Regions from separate parts of the Streptomyces sp. 6N223 genome, predicted to be linked through region 1. Evidence: riboswitches for the same ligand, from Rfam matches in the RefSeq annotation. Region 1 holds a riboswitch; each other region holds the start of a gene.

Region 1 (3,265 bases):
CGTGGCCGTCGAGCGGGTAGTCGGTTGACTGGTACCCGGATACGTCGATGCCTTTGATCGTCATTCGGGCCTCCCTGCCCCTCGCTGGGCGTTCGCTTCGTCTACCTGGCCCCTTCCCGGAATCCGGGGCGTTTCACCATGGATCGCCCTGGAACTGCCGTGAGGCTGTGGGCAATTCTCTCCTCGCCGAGGGCGCGGGCTGGCGGGAGGCGCTGGACTTGCCGGGTCGTTGACCCGCGCACGACTGGGCGTTCGCCTACTGGCGTTCGCCTAAGGGGCGTTCGCCTCGCGACGCCCGTGGTGTGCCCACCCGTGGCCTGGGGGAGGACGCCTCGACGGCCTCAGCCCTCGACCCACAGGCAGAACGGGTGCCCCGCCGGGTCGAGGCAGACCCGCACGTCGTCCTGCGGCTGGCTCGCGGCGAGCGTGGCCCCGCACGCGGTGGCGTGGGCGACGGCCACGTCCAGGTCCTCGACCCGTATCTCCAGGTGCATCATCATCTGCTGTTCGCCCGGACTCGCGGGCCACGCCGGCCGGGCGTAGTCCGACTCGCTCTGGCAGGCCAGCGCCATCCCGCCCCGCGGATCCCGCAGCAGCACCCAGCCCGGCTCCTCGACGGCGATCTCGTACCCGAGCAGCCGGTGGTAGAAGCGGGCGAGGGCGGGAGGGTCGGGCGCGCTGATGTTGACGGTGGTGATGGTGAGCATGGGGCGTGTGTCGTTGCTCATGCCGTTCATCGTGCCGCACGCCACTGACAACGCCGCTCAGTCCACGTCGGCCTCGCGCGTCTCCTCCTCCAGCCACGCCAGATAGTCCGCGCTGCCCCGGACCACCCCCGTCGCGATGATCTCCGGCGTGGCGTAGCCGTGCTCGCTCCTGATGTGTGCCTCCAGCGCCTCGTACCGGGCGGCCGTCGTCTTGTACAGCACCCGCCACTCCGGCTCGCTCTCGATGGCGCCCTGCCACCGGTACACGCTCCGGATCGGCCCGTCGATCTGCGCGCACGCGGCCAGCCGAGCCTGTACCGCGCCGCGGGCGAGACGTTCGGCAACCTCCTCGCTGTCAGTGGTGGTCATGACGGTCAGGAAGGGAGACGAGAAATCGGCGGCCATGGGAACCACGGTATCCGCGAGGCGGGGAGGTGACTAGGAGTAGCGAGTGCGCGCCGCTCCATAACAACTGACGCTCGATCAGGTATCAGTCCGGCGCGAAGCGGACTACATTTCCTCTGAAGTTATGCCCGGTTTGCAGGGCTTGTGGGCTGAAAGTCCTGGCCAAGACAGGGTTTTATTTCGCGTAGGCCCTTGGAATCTGGCGAGCCCGTCTATTAACGTTCGATAACGCAGCGCGGTCGTCACTGTCGTCGCAAGGACGGCACCGTGCTCCGTCGCCGAATCTGGCGCGTGCGTCACAACTGCACCAAAGGAACCGGGGAACCATCATCCGGGGTGAATCGGGCAGCTGGCAGCCACCGCCGCCTGCCGCTCGTAGGAGACCTTCCTGCTCCGAACCCGTCAGCTAACCCGGTAGGCGAAGGAAGGAAAGGAGAGCGCCTCCGTGGCGTCGAACCGGTATGCCGCCCCCGCGGACACGGATCCCCATCCGTACGCCTATGCGGGCTCCAGCGAAGACCCCCATGGCACACACGTCACGTACGGCGGGCACGGAACGGCCACCGCCTACGCCGACCCCCACACCGCCACGGTGGCCACGCCCGGCATACCCGAACCCCACGACCCCTACGGCCCGCACGGCTCGTTCGCCCCGCACGAGGCGTACGGCCCGCACGAGGCGTACGGCTCCACCGGCCCGGGCTCGGACGACCCCTACGGCCCCGGCCCCGACGCCGGCCCTCCTCCCGGCGACGGCTTCGACGGCTTCGACGGGCTCGGCCGCCTCGACGGTCTCGACGGTCTCCACCCGCACGACCAGCTCACCGACCTCGCGGCGTTCGACGCCCCGGCGAGCCTCGCCCCCACCGCCACCGGCGAGTGGAACCCGGGCGGCGACGACGACCTCCCCCCCATACGCGGCCGCCACCGCGTCACCCGCAGCCGCGGCGGCACCATCGCCCGCAGCCGCGCCGTCCTCGGCGTCGGCGTCATAGCGGCGGTCGGCGCCGGCGGCATGGCCACGGCCAACGAGGACGGCGCCGCCGTCCCCGGCCTCGACGGCGCCGCCGACCGGGTCAGGGCCATCCAGGACAGCATCCCGCTGATCAACGGCATCGTCCCCGGCCAGGGCTCCGGCTCCGGCTCCGACTCCACGCCCGACACCCACGCCGAGATGGTGGCGCAGGCGCCCTTCACCACCGCCGGCATCACCGAGGCCGACGTCGAGGCGGGCCAGACCGACGCGGGCGAGGCGTTGCGAGCCCGCATCCTCCAGCAGGCCGACCAGCAGGAGACCAACGCCGACGCCGAGGCCCGCGAGGCCGCCATTGCCGAGGCCGAGGCGGCCGCCGCACAGGAAGCCGCCGCCCAGGCCGAGGCCGAGCGCCAGGCCGAGCTGGAACGCCAGCGCCAGGAGGAGCTGGAACGCCAGCGCCGCGAGGAGGAGGAGCGGCTGCGCCGGCTCCGCGAGAGCTACACCATCCCGCTCTCCGACTACACCCTCACCTCCAGCTTCGGCGAGTCCGGCTCCTACTGGTCCTCCACCCACACCGGCCAGGACTTCGCCTCCCCCACCGGCACCCCCGTCAAGAACATCCACACCGGCGTCGTCGCCGAGGCCGCCTGGGCGGGCGACTACGGCTACCGCATCATCGTCGAGCTGGAGGACGGCACCGAGGTCTGGTACTGCCACCTGTCCTCGATGAACGTCAGCGTCGGCCAGGAGGTCGTCACCGAGGACGTCATCGGCAACGTCGGCTCCACCGGCAACTCCAGCGGTCCCCACCTCCACGTCGAGGTCCGCCCGGGCGGCGGCGACCCCGTCGACCCCCTCGCCTGGCTGCGCGACAAGGGCCTCACCATCTGACCCGCTCCCGCTCCCCGCGCGCGCGTCCCCCCACCGCCAAGACGCCGACGGCCCTGGTGACTCCCCCCGACGCCGGGGCCGTCGGCCTCCACATGTCCCGCCATCTGTTCATCGTCCCTACATCGTCGCTGCATCGATTCGGCAGCGCCGCTGCGTCACACTCGTGGCGTGTGAGGCTCCGCGCCGAGCGACGGGGGTAGGCACAATCGGCCGGAACGCAGGAGATGCCGACCGCTTGTGCCTCAACGCCCGGCGGCGGGCCCTCACCGACATCGACTCCTCTAGG
Region 2 (3,265 bases), on a different contig from region 1:
GAGGCGGTGCGGGCGTTGCACGACGCCGGGACGGCGATCGAGGACATCGGCACCCGCCGGCCCACGCTCGACGAGGCGTTCCTGCGGCTGACCGGACACGACACCACCGCGGAGAAGGAGGAGGTCGCGGCATGAGGCGGCTGCGGATGGCGACGGCGGACGGCTGGGTGATGACCCGCCGCAACATGGCGCACCTGGTGCGCACCCCAGAGGAGGCGGCGCTCTACTTCACGCTGCCGATCATGTTCGTGCTGGTCTTCGGCTACGTCTTCGGCAACGGCATGTCCGTGGCGGGCGGAGCCGACGGCGGCGGGGGCTACCGGGAGTTCCTGCTGCCGGGCGTCTTCGCCATGACCATGCTCTACGGCATGGGCGCGACCGGCGGCCAGCTCGCAACGGACGCCTCGCGCGGCGTCGTGGACCGCTTCCGCGCCATGCCGGTGGCCCGCTCCGCGCTGCTGACCGGGCGCGCCGCGGCCGACCTGCTGCGGGCGCTGACGGAGATGACGGTGCTGCTGGTCTGCGGCCTGCTGGTGGGCTGGGAGTGGCACCGGGGCGCGGGACGGGCGCTGCTGGCCGTGGCGCTGCTGATGATGCTGCGCGTGGCGGTGACCTGGATCGGCATCTACCTGGGGCTGGTGCTCGGCAACGCCGAGACGGTGGGCGCGGTCGTCTTCCCGCTGGCGTTCCCCTTCACCGCCCTGTCGAACGTCTTCATGTCGCCGGAGCTGATGCCGGACTGGCTCGGGGCCGTCTCGGAGTGGAACCCGCTGTCGGCGACGGTGGCGGCGATCCGCGAGCTGTTCGGCAACCCGGGGGTCGGCGGCGAGTCGTGGGCGGCGGACCACGCGATGCTGCTGGCGGTGGCGTGGCCGGTGGCGCTGACGGCGCTGTTCGCGCCGCTCGCGCTGCGCCGGTACCAGCGGCTGGGCCGCTGATACCGGCGCGGGTTGAGGAGCGTGGCGTTGCTCAGATGGTGACGCCGTTGGCCCGCAGGTAGGCCAGCGGGTCGATGTCGGAGCCGTACTCCGGGCCGGTCCGCACCTCGAAGTGCAGGTGCGGGCCGGTGACGTTGCCGGTGGAGCCGGAGAGGCCGATCTGCTCGCCGGAGGCCACCTGCTGGCCGACGCCGACGGAGATGGAGGAGAGGTGGGCGTACTGGCTGTAGTGGCCGTCGGGGTGCAGGATGACGACCTCGTTGCCGTACGCGCCGCCGTCGCCCGCCGAGACGACCTCGCCGGAGCCGATGGACACCACGGGCGTGCCGGTCGCGACGGGGAAGTCGACGCCGGTGTGGTAGCCGGAGGACCACATCGAGCCCGCGACGCCGTAGGCGGTGCCGAGCGGGCCCTGCACCGGGGCGGTGAAGCCGGAGGCGGTCTCGGCCGGGGCCGAGGCGTCGGCGGTGTCCTCTGCCGGGGCGGACGAGGTGGTGGTCAGGGTCAGCTCCTGGCCGGGCAGGATGAGGTCCGGGTTGGAGCCGATGACGTCGCTGTTGGCGTCGTAGAGCGCCTTCCAGCCGCCGTCGACGGCCTGCGCCCTGGCGATCGTGGACAGGGTGTCGCCGGCGGCGACGGTGTAGGTCGTGTCGTCCGGGGCGGCGTTCGCCACGCCGGCGCCGACCAGCGGCAGCGCCAGGCCGGCGCCGCCGACCGTGAGTATGAGGGAGACGCGGGATATGCGGCGGGTGCCCTGACGGCGGTGTCGTCCGCGTGCGGACATAGGTGTGCTCCTCCTCCTACGCCTGCGAGGTGAGCTGTCGGGTTCGGGCCGGAGTCGCCCGGTCGCGGCGTCGGTGACGCCGTGACTTCACCCCAAGCCGTGGCGCGCGCTGCACGGTGCGCGGTGCGCGTACGGCGAAAGTGGGTCCCCCGCTCCTGTCACGCGGAATGGCAGCTTCTCCGCCCCCGGTGACAGGATTCGGCGTCCGGCGGCGGCCCGCCGCGGGGTGCGGCGCGGCCAGCACCGTAAACCGCGGATTTCCGGCGAGACAAGAACCATGAGCTGTCGGGGCATGACCACCCATGATCGGACATGATCCCCCGCGGCGAATGCGGGCAAAGCAGAGGAATTCCGGGAAACGCCAAGGGGCCCGCATCGCCGCGCACTTGGGGGCGGCGTTTCGGGCGGGTGGCGATTCGCGAGGGGTGGCGTTCAGCGCATAAAGTGAATTCGGTCACCACCTCGGGGCCAAGGCTCTTAATTTTCCAGGATGTTGCAGAATGTCCGAAACGCCGCAAGTGCGCCGTGCCGTCGTCATCGACTACTCGTCCGCCTGGGTCCAGCGGGGTGCCGAGATCGGCGCGCAGCTGATGGAGCTGCTGGCGCCGCACGCGCTGCGCGTGGATCACATCGGCAGCACCGCCATCCCCGGCATGGCCGCCAAGGACGTGCTCGACATACAGGTGAGCGTCGCCGACCTGGACCGGGCGGCCGAGGCGTTCGACGCGCCGCTGGCGGGGCTCGGCCTCACCCGCTGGCCCTACGAGCGGGACCACGTGCCGGCCGGGCGGAACGACAACCCGGCGCGCTGGGCCAAGCGGCTGTGGTCCCGGCGCGGACACCCGGACGGCAACGTCAACCTCCACGTGCGGCTGCGCGGCTCGCCGAACGAACGCCTCGCGCTGCTGTTCCGCGACTGGTTCCGCGCCCACCCCGAGCTGGCGCCGGCGTACGGCCGCTTCAAGCGGGTGCTGGCGGAGGCGGTGCCCGACCTCGACACCTACACCGACGTCAAGGACCCGGTCGTCGACCTGTTGGTGGAGCTCGGCGAGTCCTGGGCGGCCCGGACCGGCTGGCGGCCCTGAGCGCCGCGCGCGTCAGAGGATCAGAAGAACAGCCAGGTGCCGTCCAGGCCCCGCTGGCCGGCCCCGTCGGCGCTCCAGTCGCACACCCCGTCGGGGAAGATCCGCCGCAGCCGCCGCTCCTGCTCCTCGGTCATCGCGACGCCGTAGGAGCCGGGATCGACCGGCGCGAGCCGGCAGACGATCACGTCGTTCTCGATCCCCGCGCCCGCGACCATGCGGGGCGAGCCGTAGACCGGGTACTCGGCGTTGCAGCGGGTCGTGCCGGCACCCGGCTCCTGGCGTTCCACGATCTTGACGCCCTCGCGGGTCCAGCACGCCTCGACCAGGTCCGGCGGCCGGTTGCGGATCACCCGCTCCGGGCCCGTGCCGGGCGCGCGGTCGGCGCGGATCGCGGTCAGCCAGGCATCCATCTGGTCCAGTGCCTCGGCGAGGATCGGGTTGCCGGTGGTGAAGCCGCC
Region 3 (3,265 bases), on a different contig from region 1:
GGAGTACGGCGGCCAGGAGTTCGCCGCCCGCCCCGACCTGGCGAGCCGCGACCAGCAGATCATGGTCGCGGAACGCATGCTGGCCGACCAGGGGCACGAGGCCCTGCCGGGCTGCGCCCTGATGTCCGGCCTGTGGCGGGAGTACCGCGAGGAGCGGGACGGGTCCGGCGGCGGGCAGGCCGGGGGCGCGGGCGAGGCGGGCGCCGAGGAGTGCCCGGCCGGCGTCGGCGGCGACTCGTCGTCCCTCGGCTCAGGCGCCGCCGGACTCTCCGGCGTGACGCAGGACGCGGAGGACGCGGCGGGCACCGGAACCACCGACGGAGCTTCCGGCGGCAGCGGCCTGCTCGGCGGCAGCGGGCTCCTCGGCGAGGCCGACGGCACGGATGGCGCCGACGCCTCCGGCGGCGCCGACTCCGGGAGTTGTGCCGATGACGCCGAGGCCCCGGGTGATGCGGAGGGCGCCGGGGATCCCGAGGGCGGCGGCACCGATGCCTCCGGTGGCGCCGGGGACGACGCCACGCCCCCGGAAGGCGCCGACGCCTCTGGAGACGGTGAGAACGCCGGTGAGACCGCCGGTGGCGCCGGTGACGCGGGAACCAGCCCGGGGGCCGACGGCACCGGCACCGGGCCCGGTCAAGGCGCCGACGCGGGCGACGGTGGGGGCGACGGCCCGGACGCCGGGACCGCCGGGCCGTCCGCCGAGGACGGCGCCGGCGCGTATCGTCACGGCACGGGCGGCCGGCACCGCGGCGCGCCCGATCCCGCCGAGGAGCGCGGCTACGCCGTCGGCCGCGGCGACACGCTCTCCGGCATCGCCGCCGCGTTCGGGCTGCCGGGTGGCTGGGCCGCGCTCTACCAGGAGAACAAAACGGTCATTGGCGACGATCCCGACCATATACTCCCGGGCCAGCGGCTGGACTTGACCGTTACGGGACGTTAGCTCCAGGGGTGTCAGAGCGATTTCACATGCGATCCGGTGTGACCATCATCTCGTCCTCCGGTGGGTGTGTCCGACAGTTCCCCCGTGCCCACATCCCCGCTGACCTGCGCCGATTGGCAGTTCTAACCGTCAAGTGCCCCCTTTTCGCATGATCTTGATCGTTCTTGAACCGTTAGCTCCGGTGTGTCTAGTGTCCCGAGCGCCCGGCACCGTGCCGGGCGTCCGGGCCGCCACGCCGAGTCCTGCCGCCGGCCCACCTGAACTATCAACGCGCCACCACCGCAGGCAGGAGCGGGGGACCCGCCACGCGCCACGCGCGTGGACGCCGTTCGAGCCCATCGAGCGGCTGGGGTGAAGCCGAGGCGGCGGAACGCACCCGCGTACCGCCCGTCCCGGCCGGGCCACTCACCGGCCCGAACCCGACAGCTCACCTCGTAGGCGTCGGTGAGAAGGAACGTCATGCTGTTCACGGGCAAGGGCCGTCACCGCCGTCCGTCCAAGTCATCCCGCATCGTCGCGGCAGCCGGCGTCACCGGGGCCGCGGTCGCGATTCCCTTCATGGCCGCCGGCAGTGCCGAGGCCGCCTCCGTCGAGACCTGGGACGCCGTCGCGGAGTGCGAGTCCAGCGGCGACTGGTCGATCAACACCGGCAACGGCTTCTACGGCGGCCTGCAGTTCACCCAGTCGAGCTGGGAGGCGGCCGGCGGCACGCAGTACGCCGCCCGCGCCGACCTCGCCACCAAGGACCAGCAGATCGCCGCCGCCGAGGTGCTGCTCTCCATGCAGGGCCCGGGCGCCTGGCCGGTCTGCGGTCCCCAGGCCGGCCTGACCGCCGGCAGCGAGGCTCCCGCGATCGACCCGTCCGGGACCGGCGCCGTCGAGGCCCCGGCCGAGCCGGAGCAGGAGGCCCCGGTGCAGTCGTCCGGGTCCGGCTCCGGCTACACGGTGGCCGCGGGCGACACCCTGTCGTCCATCGCCGCCGCCCACGGCACCACCTGGGAGCAGGTCTACGCCGACAACGAGTCCGTCATCGGCGGCGACCCCAACCTGATCTACCCGGGCCAGGAGCTGAGCCTCTGAGCCGATCGGCCACTTCATTACCCGGATGACCCGGTGCGGGGCGTTCACGCGCCCTGCACCGGGTTTTCTTCCGCGATTAAACAAAAACGGCGTGCACCTGGCGGGTAGGGGCCGACGCCCGGCCCCGGGCCGGTTAGGCTCTCACCCGGACCACCTGACCCGTCAGCCGTACCCGTAAGGAGACCCTCGTGTCGTCCATCGACGTCGTCGTAGCCCGGGAGATCCTCGACTCGCGAGGCAATCCGACGGTCGAGGTCGAGATCCACCTCGACGACCACAGCCGAGGCCGCGCCGCCGTGCCCTCCGGCGCCTCCACCGGGGCGTTCGAGGCACTGGAGCTGCGCGACGGAGACTCCGGCCGCTACCAGGGCAAGGGCGTGGAGAAGGCGGTCCTGGCCGTCAGCGAGCAGATCGGCCCGGAGCTCGTCGGCTACGACGCCACCGAGCAGCGCCTGATCGACCAGGCGATGCTGGACCTCGACGCCACCGCCGACAAGTCGGCGCTGGGCGCGAACGCCATCCTGGGCGTCTCCCTCGCCGTGGCGCACGCCGCCGCCGAGTCCCGCGACCTGCCGCTCTTCCGCTACCTCGGCGGGCCCAACGCCCACCTGCTGCCCGTGCCGATGATGAACATCCTCAACGGCGGCGCCCACGCGGACTCCAACGTCGACATCCAGGAGTTCATGATCGCGCCCATCGGCGCCGAGTCATTCTCCGAGGCGGTGCGCTGGGGCGCGGAGATCTACCACACGCTGAAGTCCGTGCTGAAGAAGCGGCAGCTGGCCACCGGCCTGGGCGACGAGGGCGGCTTCGCGCCGAACCTCGGCTCCAACCGCGAGGCGCTCGACCTGATCGTCGAGGCCATCCAGAAGGCGGGCTACACGCCGGGCCAGGACATCGCGCTCGCGCTGGACGTCGCCGCGACCGAGTTCCACAAGGACGGCTCCTACGTCTTCGAGGGCACCTCCCGCACCGCCGCCGAGATGACCTCCTACTACGCCGAGCTGGCGCAGGCCTACCCGCTGGTGTCCATCGAGGACCCGCTGAGCGAGGAGGACTGGGAGGGCTGGCAGACGCTGACCGCGCAGCTCGGCGACCGGCTCCAGATCGTCGGCGACGACCTGTTCGTCACCAACCCCGAGCGGCTCCAGCGCGGCATCGACTCCAAGGCCGCCAACGCCCTGCTGGTGAAGGTGAACCAGATCGGCTCCCTGACCGAGACCCTGGACGCCGTCGAGCTGGCGC

Evidence for each region. A riboswitch is a leader RNA that binds a small molecule or an ion and turns the genes downstream of it on or off. The one in region 1 is predicted to bind cyclic di-AMP.
Region 2: linked by a shared signal. The riboswitch ahead of ACTWQH_RS09670 (M23 family metallopeptidase) and the one ahead of ACTWQH_RS27345 (M23 family metallopeptidase) in region 1 are both predicted to bind cyclic di-AMP.
Region 3: linked by a shared signal. The riboswitch ahead of ACTWQH_RS29655 (LysM peptidoglycan-binding domain-containing protein) and the one ahead of ACTWQH_RS27345 (M23 family metallopeptidase) in region 1 are both predicted to bind cyclic di-AMP.

What each region holds. Positions count from the first base shown of each region.
Region 1 is NZ_JBQQCA010000059.1:11,587-14,851, forward strand. It holds gene ACTWQH_RS27330 (glycoside hydrolase family 25 protein) at 1-64, opposite strand, end outside; gene ACTWQH_RS27335 (VOC family protein) at 342-728, opposite strand; gene cutA (divalent-cation tolerance protein CutA) at 765-1,112, opposite strand; cyclic di-AMP (ydaO/yuaA leader) riboswitch at 1,379-1,548, shown strand; gene ACTWQH_RS27345 (M23 family metallopeptidase) at 1,558-2,979, shown strand.
Region 2 is NZ_JBQQCA010000011.1:16,077-19,341, reverse strand. It holds gene ACTWQH_RS09680 (ATP-binding cassette domain-containing protein) at 1-135, shown strand, start outside; gene ACTWQH_RS09675 (ABC transporter permease) at 132-938, shown strand; gene ACTWQH_RS09670 (M23 family metallopeptidase) at 970-1,722, opposite strand; cyclic di-AMP (ydaO/yuaA leader) riboswitch at 1,728-1,905, opposite strand; gene ACTWQH_RS09665 (GrpB family protein) at 2,223-2,807, shown strand; gene ACTWQH_RS09660 (DUF6351 family protein) at 2,828-3,265, opposite strand, start outside.
Region 3 is NZ_JBQQCA010000072.1:10,869-14,133, forward strand. It holds gene ACTWQH_RS29650 (LysM peptidoglycan-binding domain-containing protein) at 1-940, shown strand, start outside; cyclic di-AMP (ydaO/yuaA leader) riboswitch at 1,202-1,396, shown strand; gene ACTWQH_RS29655 (LysM peptidoglycan-binding domain-containing protein) at 1,400-2,020, shown strand; gene eno (phosphopyruvate hydratase) at 2,209-3,265, shown strand, end outside.